DNA from 4 places in the Radiobacillus sp. PE A8.2 genome. Region 2 is predicted to be linked to each of the others. Evidence: riboswitches for the same ligand, from Rfam matches in the RefSeq annotation. Region 2 holds a riboswitch; each other region holds the start of a gene.
What was found. A riboswitch is a leader RNA that binds a small molecule or an ion and turns the genes downstream of it on or off. The one in region 2 is predicted to bind S-adenosylmethionine.
Positions count from the first base shown of each region.

Region 1: it holds a riboswitch for S-adenosylmethionine, as region 2 does, so the genes downstream of both, ACI6MV_RS21925 (methionine ABC transporter ATP-binding protein) here and metX (homoserine O-acetyltransferase MetX) in region 2, are expected to answer to the same signal.
Region 3: it holds a riboswitch for S-adenosylmethionine, as region 2 does, so the genes downstream of both, ACI6MV_RS07495 (YezD family protein) here and metX (homoserine O-acetyltransferase MetX) in region 2, are expected to answer to the same signal.
Region 4: it holds a riboswitch for S-adenosylmethionine, as region 2 does, so the genes downstream of both, ACI6MV_RS10805 (5-methyltetrahydropteroyltriglutamate--homocysteine S-methyltransferase) here and metX (homoserine O-acetyltransferase MetX) in region 2, are expected to answer to the same signal.

Region 1 is NZ_JBJGXI010000058.1:21,516-25,351, reverse strand. Features, by position in the region: gene ACI6MV_RS21930 (methionine ABC transporter permease) at 1-637, opposite strand, end outside; gene ACI6MV_RS21925 (methionine ABC transporter ATP-binding protein) at 627-1,661, opposite strand; SAM riboswitch class I at 1,838-1,940, opposite strand; gene solA (N-methyl-L-tryptophan oxidase) at 2,040-3,173, opposite strand; gene ACI6MV_RS21915 (hypothetical protein) at 3,718-3,836, opposite strand, start outside.
Region 2 is NZ_JBJGXI010000022.1:36,968-40,803, forward strand. Features, by position in the region: gene ACI6MV_RS12965 (hypothetical protein) at 433-828, shown strand; tRNA gene ACI6MV_RS12970 (tRNA-Arg) at 1,133-1,205, shown strand; gene ACI6MV_RS12975 (nitric oxide synthase oxygenase) at 1,337-2,434, shown strand; SAM riboswitch class I at 2,615-2,728, shown strand; gene metX (homoserine O-acetyltransferase MetX) at 2,815-3,836, shown strand, end outside.
Region 3 is NZ_JBJGXI010000010.1:43,989-47,824, reverse strand. Features, by position in the region: gene ACI6MV_RS07510 (methionine ABC transporter ATP-binding protein) at 1-155, opposite strand, end outside; gene ACI6MV_RS07505 (LLM class flavin-dependent oxidoreductase) at 346-1,770, opposite strand; gene ssuE (NADPH-dependent FMN reductase) at 1,801-2,346, opposite strand; gene ACI6MV_RS07495 (YezD family protein) at 2,478-2,654, opposite strand; SAM riboswitch class I at 2,790-2,893, opposite strand; gene ACI6MV_RS07490 (STAS domain-containing protein) at 3,790-3,836, shown strand, end outside.
Region 4 is NZ_JBJGXI010000017.1:36,028-39,863, forward strand. Features, by position in the region: gene ACI6MV_RS10800 (serine hydrolase domain-containing protein) at 1-396, opposite strand, end outside; gene ACI6MV_RS10805 (5-methyltetrahydropteroyltriglutamate--homocysteine S-methyltransferase) at 656-1,756, opposite strand; SAM riboswitch class I at 1,852-1,953, opposite strand; gene ACI6MV_RS10810 (histidinol-phosphatase) at 2,222-3,028, opposite strand.

The DNA.
Region 1 (3,836 bases), on a different contig from region 2:
AATAGTTGCCTAGTGACTGCACAAGTTGAACCATAATCACAAGGATAATAACCGTAATAATCATCACTTCTGTTTGGAATTGGTTGTAACCGTACGAGATAGCTAAGTCACCAATACCCCCTGCACCTACAGCACCAGCCATTGCTGTTGCACCAATTAAACCAATAATCGCGATCGTTAATGATAGAATTAACGATCCTAGAGCTTCTGGCAATAAAAACCGCCAAATAATCTGCCAAGGTGTTGCCCCCATCGCTTGTGCTAGTTCAATCGTACCTGAACCAACTTCTAATAATGAGTTTTCCACTAATCTACCAATATACGGTGCTGTATAAAACACTAATGGAACAATCGCTGCAGTTGTACCGATTGATGTTCCTACAATGAATCGCGTAAATGGAATGATTGCAACGATTAAGATAATAAATGGAATCGACCTGAGTACATTTACAATAACATTCAACACTTTAAATACAGCTTTATTTTCTAAAATGCCCTGTTCCCTCGTAACAACTAAAATGATTCCGAGTGGGATCCCGATTAAGATTGAAATTAGGAAAGTGACGATGATCATATACAATGTTTCATTAAGAGACCCTAATAATTCAGGCCAAAACCAAGCCCAATCAAACTGCATCTGGCACTACCTCCTTAATCGTCACCTTTTTCCCTTTAATAAAGTCAACGACTTTAGTAATCTCACTTGCTTCCCCGTTCAATTCCACAATAATATTACCAAACGGCTGTCCTTGAAGTTCTGTAATTGTTCCATAGATGACGTTAATATCTACGCTGAAATTCTTAGCAACATCAGAAAGTAATGGATCATTAGCAGATTCCCCTTTATACAGAATTCGATATACAGAATTAGAAGCACTTTTTTCTAAAACTTTTCTTAAAGTTGCTTCTGGTAACGCATCATTTAATACGGTCCGAACAAAGCTCCTAGCTATCGCTGTTTTCGGTTCAGTAAACAAATTAATAGTAGTATCCTGTTCCACAATTACGCCACCATCTAGCACGGCTACGCGATCACAAATGTCTCTAATCACGTTCATCTCATGGGTGATTAATAGAATCGTAATACCTAACTCTTCACGAACCTGCTTTAACAGTTCTAACACGTTGTTCGTTGTATCTGGATCAAGTGCCGAAGTAGCCTCATCACACAATAATACGTGTGGATCGGTTGCTAGCGCTCTAGCAATACCAACTCTTTGCTTCTGTCCACCGGAAAGTTGCTCAGGATAATGATCTGCTTTATCTGCTAGACCTACAAAAGAGAGAAGCTTCGTTACTTTTTTCTCAATCTCATCTTTGCTATAGCCTTCTAAAATAAGTGGCATAGCAACATTTCCAAACGCCGTTTTCGAATGTAAAAGATTAAACTGTTGGAAAATCATCCCTATTTTCTTACGTTCCGCTCTTAGCTTTTTAGGAGATAATTTTGTTAGATCAATTCCGTTCACTTTCACTTTTCCCGAGGTAGGCTTTTCCAATAAATTTACACAACGGATCAACGAGCTCTTACCTGCACCGCTATAGCCGACAACACCGAATATTTCGCCTTTTTTCACCTCGAGGTTTATATCTTTTAAAGCTTCAACGGGGTTTTCTCCACCCTCACCGTAAACCTTCCGAATTCCTTCAAGTACTAACATATAACTCTACTCCTTTGCTTTCTCAAACGCTGCAGTTCAGCACTGTATTAGCGTCCGTAGACTCCCACTTAAACATCCCCGTTTACTTTATGTTTTGAAGCAACAGTCGTTCTGACGATTATTCCAGTATAAAAAAGAGCCCATTTCAATTGAAAGAGGCTCTTTATTTTATAAAAACCTTATCTTTCAGAAAAAATCTTCTGTAGGATGTAGCACCTTTCTTTAAAGAAGGTTGCTGGATGTCATTGGGCCTTGTCCCTCAATCACTCTTGATAAGCATACTATTTAGTTAATATTTTCACATCATATCGTGTTGCCGCAAACTTGTCAACAATATTAGACAAACTTTGCGAATATCAAATAACGGTAATATTTACATTATTTTGGAAATCTTTTTATAGAAAAAGGACTAATATCTAATGCTGTTTCACGATTTCCCGTCACCAATTGGCTTAAAATCTCTCCGATCACACTACTGAATTTAAATCCATGTCCTGAAAATCCGCAAGCAATAATAACATGCTCATGATCAGGGTGCTTATCAATGATAAAATCCCCGTCTGGAGTCATCGTGTACGTACATGCCCTACCGATATTATGGGCACCAACTTTTGGCATACACCGTTCAGCATAACGACTTACATCTCGCTCATCTTGTTCATATGTGCCAAATTCATCTAACGGTTGGCTCATATCTCTTGGAATCCCACCATCGTGTCGCCCTATTTTGACACCTGCTTGATCAATGCTTGGAAATCCGTAATATGTTTCCGTTGGTAATTCAAATGAAAAGGCCGGAAACGCAGTCGCATTGTAGATACTTTCGTCTGTGTCAAACCAAGAGAATGTATTTCGCTCCTCTTGCAGTGGTAATTCCAACTTTACTAATGGAAGAAGCATTCTTGTACCTGCTCCAGGCGTCATGATTAAAGATTCTGCCGTAAAGCTTTCCTCAGCTGTTTCCACTTTTACACTATTTTCAAAAATAGAGATCGATGTTACGGGGGCATTAACCTTAAGCACTGCACCATGTGCTTCTGCTTGTTTACGGAACGCCCTAATACAATTCTCACTCATTAATACTCCTGAATCTACCTCAAAACAGCCCACATATCCTTCTGGCACACGAAAGCCAGTCCAACGTTGATTAATTTCATCGGCAGTTAATTGCTCTACATTCAAGGAATAACTATTGGCACTACGAATCACGTTTTGAATAAAGGTTGATTCTGGTTTTCCAACATTAATAACTCCAGTAGGAATAAAAATCTTCTCGTCAGATTGCTCCTCAAGTTCATACCATAGCTCTTGCGCACGTAAAGCCATTTCAACATAGCTTTCCCCTTCACCATAAGCATGTCGTATAATTCTTGTTTCCCCATGGTGAGATCCTTCAGCATGCGGAGGATTATGGGAATCAATTAATAATACACGCTTCCCTTGTTTTGCTAAGTAATAGCCTGCAGCCATGCCCATCGAGCCCGCGCCTACTATAATAACATCATAGTCCATCTATATATACGCTCCTTTAATGTTAAGCAAGTATCATAATTACAATAACTAAAATCATACCTTCATTAGCAGCAAAATTCAATAATTTTAAGACGCCTATAAGGTTATACTATTAGGAAAGCAATGTTGCCGGATTATGAGGAGGAGTGAGTGCTCGGTGGTGTATTGGGGGCTGGGCATGACGGGGAGTCGCTGACGGCCACCACTGCGCTTATCTGTGACAAAAGAGCCATTTTTAGAATGGAGCGGCCACCAGCGCACTTATTTAACTGAAATTGTAGTTTCAGAGGTTTGTTATTGGTAAATTAGTGCTGTGGTGGCCGTCAAAACATCAAAACTGGAATCCAAGGTATAATAAGGACTTCTGTGACCGCTTAGTTCTGGACGCCTTCACAGTGCCGCGTTCCAAAACAACCAATGACCTTTTACTAAAAATGCCGAGATGATAAAAGAAATACGTTGAAGCAAAAGCTATTACACATAACTGAAGATAATTAAATGACCGTATTGCCATGTAATAGGTGCCAGGCACTTTTTAAGGATACTATCGTTCCTTAGAGACCCCCATCAATGTTGGATCAGCACCGTACCAAGTTTGATGATCATTATCCTCGGTGAACGGTTGAATCCAGCTAGCACCGAAATGAAAAATTTGATTTTTGG
Region 2 (3,836 bases):
CGCTTTAAACTAGCGTAAAGTGACTGCCTGGAGCGGAAATCACAAGCACTATGTCGCATTTTCATTTCAATTATGAAGTTTAAAAAACAACAAACTTTACGAAAAAGCCAAAAATAATTATGTAGATAAGGTGAGCTTTTATCATCATAGTCCCTATATTACATCGTATGTATTAATTGTAGCGTAAATTACCTAAATTCAGCGTTCCCTTTTTTACACAATATAAACATGGCAGCATAGGTTTTGTCAGTAGTAGGAATTGATTGATATTACTATAAAATGCCTATTTTCTACAATAGTGTGGTTTTAGAACTTAGTTAAATTTCCATAGAAAGCATAAAGGGTTCTGGTATTTTATGTTAAAGTTACATAAGAAGATTATGCAAAGAATAGAAATTTATGTTGAATTTGAGGAGGGAGGCTGTACTGAAAATGAATAAGTTACTTTTTAAAACGGTCATTGGTATTATTCTTCTAATGGTAATATCCTTAGTCCTTAAAGAGTATAAGGTAGTACTTAATTACAGTGGGGAAGGAATGATACTTTACGGACTTTTAATCAGTTTTCTCTACTTGTTATTCGGAATTTTAATTGAGTCAGAAAAAGTTAAAAAGATTATTGCTTTAAAAAAGGTTAAGGTAGATTGCGCTAAGGCTGTCCTTACGCTGATCCTTATTATATTTTCCACTATACCATTTGGAAGTTGGATACTATGGTTTGGGATTGACGGTTTTAATGCCATCAATCCATTGAGAAGCTTAGAAATAAGAGCAATAATGGGTGTGTTGGCAGGAATCTTATTGGTCCGATCCCTTAGTGAAAACTAAGCTAAAAATCGCTTCCATACAAATGTTGACACGTTTATAGGAAATTTGCCATATCCACAAGATTTACGAAAATAGACAAAAAATGCCTTGATTCCAATAGTGAAATCAAGACATAAGTCTATTAGCAATTTTTTGCAAGGTGTTTTTGTAATGATTTCCTACATTTGTATTGAAATCCTTTATAACCTATGCAGACAAATACCTAGTGGTATGGGCACAATTTATAGATAGGAAAAACAGTAATTGAAATAAGCAGCGCTATCGGTTATAATGGTTTTTGTCACAAATTTAATAAAGTTGTCTTGCGCCCGTAGCTCAGGGGATAGAGCATTGGTTTCCGGTACCAAGAGTCGGGGGTTCAAATCCCTCCGGGCGCGTTACATTATTTCCAGTAAGCCAAGGACCTCCATATGATATGGAGGTCCTTGGCTTTTTTCTTACGCAATCATACTATTTCGGATTACTCCAAAGTTTTGCTAAAATGACACTATTGAACTTGGAGGTAGCTATGAAAAATAATAATTTACAGCGTTTGGAAAATGCTGAGTTAATACAAGAAGCAGCATCCTTTATAAGAACGTGTTACTTCGAACTTGGGAAAAACGAGATTCAGATTGAGCAACGAATAGATGAAGTGATTTCAGAAATTAACGAAACGGGAACCTATAAGCATAGTTTTGAGGAATTGAGTCATGGAGCAAAAATGGCCTGGCGCAATTCCAATCGTTGCATTGGACGGTTGTTTTGGAATCGCTTGAAGGTGATTGATGCTAGAGAGATCACCGAGGCGTCTGATGTGTTTGATTTGCTTTTTAAGCATATTGTGTTTGCTACAAATAATGGTAAAGTCCAGTCTGCGATTACGATATTTAATGCAGATGCAGGTAACAATCGGACAGTGAGAATCTGGAACCATCAGCTATTACGCTATGCAGGCTATCAAACCGCAGACGGTATCATCGGTGATCCGGCGTCTGTGGCATTTACGGAGCGATGCATGGAGCTTGGCTGGGAGGGAAAGTTTGGTGCGTTTGATATCCTTCCATTAGTGGTGCAAATAGATGAGGATGAACCTCAATGGATGGATATTCCGGCCGATATTATTGTTGAAGTTGTGATCGAGCACCCTAATCATGACCTTTTTGGCGAACGAGAAGTGAAGTGGTATGCAGTGCCGATTATTGCAGATATGCGTCTTGAGATTGGCGGGATCAACTATGGCTGTGCCCCTTTTAACGGCTGGTATATGGGCACGGAGATTGGAGCTAGAAACCTTGCAGATACAGATCGGTACAATTTGTTGCCGGCCGTTGCTGAGCATTTAGGGTTGGACACAAATTCAAACCGTTCTTTGTGGAAAGACGAAGCGCTAGTCGAACTGAACAAAGCTGTTCTCCAATCTTTCCAAAAAGCAGGCGTTACGATCGTTGACCACCATACGGCAGCACAGCAGTTTAAGATGTTTGAAGAAAAAGAGGCAAAAGCAGAACGAGAGCTCACTGGCAGGTGGTCATGGTTAATTCCACCACTGTCACCTGCGTCTACACATATTTTTCATAGCCATTATGATGATCTGACGCAGAAGCCTAATTTCTTTCATCAGTAAAGGACATGTATGGTTATTATCATAATATTTGTTAATGATTCTGTAGAGTAATTATGAAATTGATTCAGTTATCTTAATTTTACAACTTTTTATACTTTTTATATTGACAGTCGAATTTCTGCGTGCTAAACTTCGTATTAATGAAATTGATAATTTAAATTAATTGAATAGTAATTCGTTTTCTTATCCAGAGAGGTGGAGGGACTGGCCCGATGAAACCCGGCAACCATTAAGTATTTTTATATACTTGAAAAGGTGCCAATTCCTGCGAGCGTTATGCTTGGGAGATAAGAGAGACTAACTTTATTAGTATGCCTCTCTGTTTCCGCAGAGAGGCTTTTTTGATGGATATTTTCTTGGAAGGGTGGTAGGTGACGCCGATGAAAGCAACAGTCGCCACATTTAGGGAGACAGGGACAATTGATATTGGTGAACTCGTATTGGAATCAGGAAAGACTCTTCCGAAAGTAGAGCTAGCCTATGAACGAATTGGTTCAACGTCTGATCCTGTTATTCTTATATGCCATGCTTTAACTGGTAGTCAGCATGCTGTAGGAACGGAAGAAAGCCCTGGCTATTGGGCAAATTTAATTAAATCTGGTGGTTATATTGATTCCGACCAGTTTCAAACGATTTCGTTTAACGTATTAGGTGGATGCAATGGTAGCACGGGTCCATTGAGTATTAATCCAATCACAGGAGAAGCTTATCGTACCGATTTTCCTTTTGTTACGGTACGTGACATGGTGAATGCACAATATAAAGCATTAAAGCAGTTAGGAATTGATCATGTAAAGGCAGTTACTGGCGGATCGCTCGGTGGCATGCAGGCGCTAGAATGGGGAATTTTATATCCCGATTATATGGATCTATTATTTCCGGTAGCCGTAACACCTTACCTAAACGATTATGCAATTGCATTTAATAACATTGCTCGATTAGCTATCCTGCAAGATCCAAAATGGAACAACGGTAATTACACTGCTGAAACGATTCCAGAGCACGGGCTTAGCTTAGCGAGAATGATTGGTATGATCACGTATCGCTCCGGAGATTTATTTAATGAACGCTTTGGACGTGAGCAGCGAGCACCAGCAGGAGTTGCGCATGAAGAGATAGCTTATGAAATTGAATCTTACCTTGATTATCAAGGTAAAAAATTAACAAAACGGTTTGATGCCAACAGTTACTTGTATTTATTAAAAGCGATGGATACGTACGATATTGGTCGCGATCGTGGCGGATGGAAAAAAGCAGCTGCACTAATAGAAGCACCAATTTACTCGATTAGTTATAGCGGTGATTTACTCTTCCCGCCAAGAGAATTAAACGCCTTTATCAGCCATATGCAAAGGCTAGGCAAGGAAGCAACCTATTATGAAGTAGGAACGAAATTTGGTCA
Region 3 (3,836 bases), on a different contig from region 2:
TTTACCAGCCGCAGCAGCGTACTTTTCCCTGCACCACTAAACCCAACGATGCCAAAGATTTCACCCTTATCGATCTTCATCGATACATTATCGACTGCATGCACTTCATTTCCATTTGTCCCAAATACTTTGCTTACATTTTCGAATGTGATCACTGCTGTTTTTTCCCCCTTTATCAAATACGCGAGGCGCTTCGTCCATCCAGGACACCTCCCCCGTATGGCGTTTATTTGCCACCATGTGGATTCACTTTTCGATGTAAAAAAGACACCCCTCCCCGAATGATTGATTCGAGAAAAGATGCCTTTAGTTGTCTAATCGGCAATTTTCGAGTGAAACAGAGGGTCAGGTCCTTTGTTCCACTTTTGAAGCTAAAGTGGAACGGGAGAACTGACCCCGCGTTTCATTTTTTGTATACTTTTTTCCTGGATGATGGGCTTGCAATTGGCTTCCTTTACCAAACAAATTGTCTCTTAGCGTTTCCCCACCATATTCGCGGCGCACTAAGCCTCTTTCTTGAAGGATTGGCACAACAAGCTCCGTGAAATCTTTAAAAGTTCCTGGCGTAATCGCGTAGGCAATATTAAAACCATCGACTCCCGCTTCGTCTACCCAGCGTTCCAATTCATCAGCAACTTGCTCTGGGCTACCGACGATTTTCGTACCTAATCCACCGATACCTACGTGCTCTTTAATTTTATCGACCGTCCAGTTAATATCAGGATCGATTTTCGTGAAATTTTCTACCGCTGACTGGATCGCATCATTTTTTACATAGCGCAAATTCTCGTCTGGTGCATATTCCGATAAATCGATCCCCGTCCAGCCACCGAATAAGGCAAGCGCGCCTTCATAGCTAATATGTTTTTTATAATCATTGAACTTCTCCCATGCTTCCTCCTCGGTTCTGCCAACGACCGGTGTCACCATCGTCAGGATCTTGATTTCATCAGGTGCTCTTCCTGCTTGCTCTGCTTCTGCACGCAACTTAATCACAGATTGCTTCGCGGCATTAATCGTAGGTGCACCGATAAAAATACACTCCGCATTACGCCCGGCAAAAGCACGCCCCTTCATCGATGCACCGGCCTGGTAAATGACTGGCGTGCGCTGTGGAGATGGCTCACACAAATGGGCACCGGGCACTTTGTAATAGTGACCATCATGGTTGATATCATGCACTTTGCTCGGATCCGTGAAAATGCCACGCTCCTTATCACGCAACACCGCGTCATCTTCCCAGCTGCCTTCCCATAACTTGTAGCAAACTTCCAAATATTCCTGAGCAATGTCATAACGCTCATCGTGCTTGATTTGATCCTCGAGGCCCATATTAACAGCCGCACTTTTCAAATAAGACGTTACAATATTCCAACCAACACGACCATCTGTTAAGTGATCAAGCGTCGACATCCTCCGCGCAAACGTGTACGGATGCTCATGCGTAACAGAAGCAGTAACACCAAAACCTAGGTGCTTCGTCACCGCTGACATTAGTGGAACAATCAGCGACGGGTCATTCACCGGCGTTTGTGCGCCTTGACGAACAGCTGCATCACGCGATCCATCATACACATCATAATAACCGAGCACATCAGCGATAAACACGGCATCAAACTGCCCTTTTTCTAAAATCTGTGCCAGCTCAATCCAATAGCTGCTATCCTTATAGCGATGCGACTGGTCTTCCGGGTGTGTCCATAACCCAGGTGACTGGTGTCCCACACAATTCATATCAAATGCATTTAAATAAATTCGTTTATTTGCCATTACAAATCTCTCCTTTGTTTGAATTTGTTCTTATACAATCGGGCTTTTTTGCCTATTCAATAACTCAACAAAATAGGCCAGTTGCTTCGTTAATCGTTCATGTGTTTCTATGTTTATGATCGGTTGTTCGGTATTCGTTTTGTCTATGTGATTGTCGGTCACGAATACGCCTTTCAAATTTTGCCCCTTTAACGTCGCAAGCAATGGCTTCAGCGTATACTCAATCGCCAGCATGTGCGCTGGGCTCCCACCAGTCATCAGCGGAAATACCGGTGTATCCTCCAACACATCCTGCGGCAATAAATCGATCAGCGCCTTGAGCACCCCCGTGTATGCCGCCTTATAAACCGGCGACCCAACGATCACCCCTCTTGCCCCTTGAAGCTTTGCGGCGATCTGACTAACGACTGGACTGTCAAACTTCCCTTCGAACAACACATCCTGCGGCACATCTTTAATCGAAACATGTGTTACTTTAAACCCTTTGTTTTGCAACGATCTGCCCAGGAATCTTAATACTAAATCAGATCTCGAATTCACGGACGGACTGCCTGATAAAATTACAATTTCACTCATATTGCTCATCCTCTCCTTTTTGGTCGTGCTCGGCTTTCATTTCGCAAATAAAAAAGACACCTTTTCTACGGAATCAGAATCTTTGTTCCTTAGATAAGTTGCCTTTAGTGGTCTAATCGGCATATTAAGTTTTAACTTGTTTTTTTCGTTGTTGTCGATTGCTTTTTCGGCAGCGTGTAGCGAACCTTTTCCGTCGCATCCACCTGCGTAATTATCCCATCATGAACCGTAATCACAATCGATCCGTACTCCATGTCCTTTAGCGTATCTAGAATGTGCGACACCTTCTCCTGATCCAGATCACTCATCCTGACATCCCCCTTATCGATGTTCTTTAGCATGCACTTTTTCCGAGGGCTATTTGCGATTGGCAGAAAAAACCGCCAATACAACAAAAAGCCCTCTTCCATAAGAAGAGGGCAGACATATGTAGTCGCTAGCTCTTCTTATCTTTCAAGCGATTAAGCTTGCTGGAATTGGCACAGTACTATTACAGTCTGTTGCCGAGGTATCGTCGGGCCAGTCCCTCCACCTCTCTGGATAAGAAAATCGATTAATTAAATTGTACTTAATAAGTTACATGCATTTTGATTATCTGTCAATTGGTTATTTTAAGAAAATTATAATTTTTTTGTTTGGAGGTGGGTAGGGTGCCACGGAGAAGCGAACGTTTATCACGGTGTGGGCTATGCGGTCACCACGGCCGTTATCTGTGACAAATACCCACTTTCACGAATTTGACGGCCACCACCGACCTTATTCTATGAATTAACTGCCATTCTGTCTCATTTCATGCAAATAAGCGCTCTGGTGGCCGCTCAGCCCTTGACTGCACGGATTTTCTTTAAATTAAGCGCATCTGTGGCCGCACAATCCGCACCACTCTAATGCCAAAGTTCTGCGGACACCACGGCCGTTATCTGTGACAAATACCCACTTTCCTGAGTTTGACGGCCACCACAGACCTTATTCTGTGAATTAACCGCCATTCTGTCTCATTTCATACATATAAGCGCTCTGGTGGCCGCTCAGCCCTTGACTGCACGGATTTTCTTTAAATTAAGCGCATCTGTGGCCGCACAATCCGCACCACTCTAATGCCAAAGTTCCACGGACACCACGGCTGCTATCTGTGACAAATACCCATTTTCACGAGTTTGACGGCCACCACCGACCTTATTCTGTGAATTAACTGCCATTCTGTCTCATTTCATGCAAATAAGCGCACTGGTGGCCGCTCAGCACTAACAGCACGGATTTTCTTTAAATTAAGCGCATCTGTGGCCGCACAATCCACATCTCGTTCACGGTCCATTAGAATCCATGGCGGTGAGCGCTGTGTAAAATTAATTTCTTATTTAAAATTTTACTTTTACGTTTTACAATATATATTATAGGGTATATACAAATTTTCAGGGGTTAACAAAACAAGGGGGCTACGAGATGGATTATAGTTACCGAGACTCATTATACCTTAAGGACTTATTGCA
Region 4 (3,836 bases), on a different contig from region 2:
TCTATCTTCTCCACCATAAACTAACCCTGAGGACATTGAAAGTAAATCTTTTAGCGTAACTTCACGCTCTGCCGGAACCAAACGTCCGCCAACATCAACCATCTGATTTTTAAATCCTTCAAGATAGTTACTTACCGGTTCATATAGATCAATTTCACCTCGTTCTAACAGAATCATCACTGCCGTTGCTGTTACAGGCTTAGTCATGGAATACAATCTAAAAATAGAATCTCGCCTTATTGGAATTCCTGCTTCTCGATCAGCCATACCATCTTCATGATAAAAGATTTCTTTACATTCTTTAATAACCAACATATTTGCACCAGCAATATCTTGATTTTTTATTGCTTTTCTTAGTACTGTTTTCGCTTGATCAATACTCTTTTTATCCAACAATTATTCCTCTCCTCCTACTGCTTCTAATCTGGTTTCCGTTAGTCATGAGAAGACATTTCTTGTACTCACTTTTCGCTCTATTATACTATGAATGATGGTAAATTGTACGAAAAAATGCGTACGGTTGATCACTATATATATAAAGATGTTTTATCAATAATCTAACAAAAACCTTGAAAGGCATCTGCCAATCAAGGTTTCTAAAAATAAGTAAGTATCTTCTCAAAATCGTTTTCATAAGAAAATATTTATAATAATGTCACCATATTCCTTTGGCTACATCGACAATCAATTTTAATTTTTGCCATTGTTCCTCTTCGGTTAATTGGTTGCCATGATGTGTAGAAGCGAACCCGCATTGTGGACTAATACACAACTGCTCTAGTGGAACATATTTAGCCGCTTCCTCAACACGTGCTTTAATCGTTTCTTTATCTTCTAGTTCGGCAAATTTAGAAGTAAAAACACCAAGCACAACTTTCGGACCGCCATTCGGAATGTATTCTAATGGGGCAAAATTACCAGATCGTTCATCATCATACTCCAAGAAGAAGCCATCAACCTTTTCTTTAGCAAATAGTGTAGGTGCAATCAAATCATAGCTGCCAGCAAACGCCCATTTTGATCGATAGTTTCCGCGGCATAAATGCGTGGTTACAACTAAGTCCTCTGGCTTTCCTTCCAACACACCGTTAATTACTTTTCGCGCTAAATCAATTAAAAATTCACGTGAGTATTTTCCCTCATTAAATGGGATATCTGGTGAAGACAACCCTGCAATATATACATCATCCAACTGCAAGTAACGAACCCCTGCTTGATAAAATGCTTCAATAGCGTCACGGTAGGTTGAAATCACATCACTCGCATATTCTTCAATATTTGGATAGATGGATTCATCAAGAATGCCTTTATTAAACAATTGGTTCGGACTCGGGATTGTTTGCTTTGCTACTGCTCTGCCAGCGACTATTTCATTAAACTCCACAAATTCTTTAATATGTGGGTGATCTTGATTAAATGAGACTTTTCCAACTACACGTACATCATAACGCTCTGTTTCTTCTCCTTTAAATTGAAATCCTTGTTCTGGTACATAACCTTCCACACCATTTAAATGCTCTAAAAAATCCGTATGCCAAAATCTTCGTCTGAATTCACCGTCAGTAACTGCTTCTAATCCCACTTCAATTTGTTTATCGACAATTCGTTTTATTTCTTTTGTTTCAATATCATGTAATTGTGTTGCTGAAATTATGCCTTCAGCAAATTGTTTTCTCGCTTCGTGAATGCTATCCGGGCGAAGCAAACTCCCAACATGGTCAGCTCTAAATGGTGCTTTTGTTAATGTAATTGACATAAAATCTCTCCCTTTTTCATTTTAATTTTTTGGCGTTATTTCAAATTTAAAAAGACCCTCTCACAAGAAGAAGGTCTTTAAAATATCAAACATTCTTCTTATCTGTAAGCTAAAACCTTTTGGACTTAGCACCATGTCTTAACGACTGGTTGCTGAGACTTCACAGGGCCAAATCCCTCCATCTCTCTTGATAAGAATAAACTATTAAATTGTGTTTTTCTTCGATCCATTTATCTGTAACTAAGTGTAATCCAATTTATTAAATATTACAACAACTTTTTTGGATAAATTTTCAAACATGCAAAACAACTTAATTAAGTGAGTCAATTTCATAATTACCTTATACAGCTATCTGCATCCGTACATTTTTCGGAGACAGTTTAATCCAACTAAATGTGGATGCAGATAGCTGAAAATGAGTATTATGAAATTGGCTAACGTAGTTAGTTTGGCACATTCCTCAAACTAAAGACCTGTCATATACCTTTCTTTTTGCACGAAATATGCCCATTCCTTATAGCCAATTTCTTTCAAGCGATGTCTGACTGCATCAAAATCCTCACCAATCCGCTCAGGTGTATGGGCATCAGATCCGAATGTTACTTTCACGTTATGAAAAAGCGCTCGCTCTAATATGTCATCTGCTGGATACCAGCCACCACAATCCTTTGTTTTTCCGGATGTGTTTATTTCAATCGCTACATCTGATTGGCCAATAATTTGTAACGTATGATCAATAACATTTGTTTCAATTTGAGAAAATGCCGGATAAAACCCTTTCATCGCGTCGATGTGACCGAGTATTTGAAACAAGCCGCTTTTCGCAGATTCCTCAATCAAGGCATAATAATTTTCTTTCAATTGGACTCGCTGCCTCGATGTTAAGTTATCCCAACGACCCTTTTTAAAAATATTGACATCATCTACATAGTGAACAGATCCGATAATATAATCAAAAGCATGATTCGCATATATTTCACCGTAAAGATTGATATGATCCGGGAAAAAATCACTTTCAACACCCAATAACACATGAATCTTATCTTGATACTTTTGCTTTAATCTTAGTACTTCATTTATGTAATTCGCGAATTCACTCTTCCCCATTGCAATTCCAGGGTATAACTGTTCTTCTTCACTATAAAAATATGGAGAATGATCAGATATTCCAATATATCCCATTCCATAATCAATCGCTTGCTTGACATAATCCTCAATTGTACCAATTGCATGACCACATCGTTCATGATGTGTATGTAGATCGAATTTAATAGAGTTTGACACTTTTATCTCCCCTTTGTTAAGAAACATATTATTACCTGAAAAAGCTTATACAGTTATCTGCTTCCATATATAGTTCAGAAACGGTTTAATCCGACTATATACGGGTTCTATAGTTAAGAATCAGTATTATTAAATTAATTTTTAACTATGACTAAATCATACCATATTTTTTATTTTAGAAATGGTATTTCGATTAGAGTATTCACTAGCGTAATTTATTAAATTGATACATCCATCATTTTCAAAATACTTTTGTAGACACTATTAATACAATGGTGCTTTGGAAATTAAATGCAGATACAAATGGATACTACTTGTTATAAGAGTAAGTGAACAAGTAAAACGGGGCCAGACCAAACGCTGACCGATTGTCTTAATTCACATTAGAAATGGGTACGAGTCCTTAATCAATTCCAATACATTAAGATTCGGAAAATTTTCAATGTTGCACTAAATATGAAGAAAGATAGGATAAACAAAATTACACAAACGAGGTCTGCTTGAACGCTCTAGAAAAAAACCCATGAAGGGACGTGAAGCAGCGCTGGTCCAAACATTAGGATCGTAATTGGAACGATTTCTCGTTCTGTTAGACGAAAATCCTTTCTAACTTTAACTTGTGACGGTATAACGTCTTGGCTATCTATAGTCACTATTATTTGAAAAATTTGCAAGCAATTTAGAGATAAAAGATTTTAATATTCTACGATAAAACAAGGGGCCCTTTTTAAAGGACAACCTTACTACATTTGACAGCGAAAACTAGCATATTCATTTTGGATCAAACATCAATGTC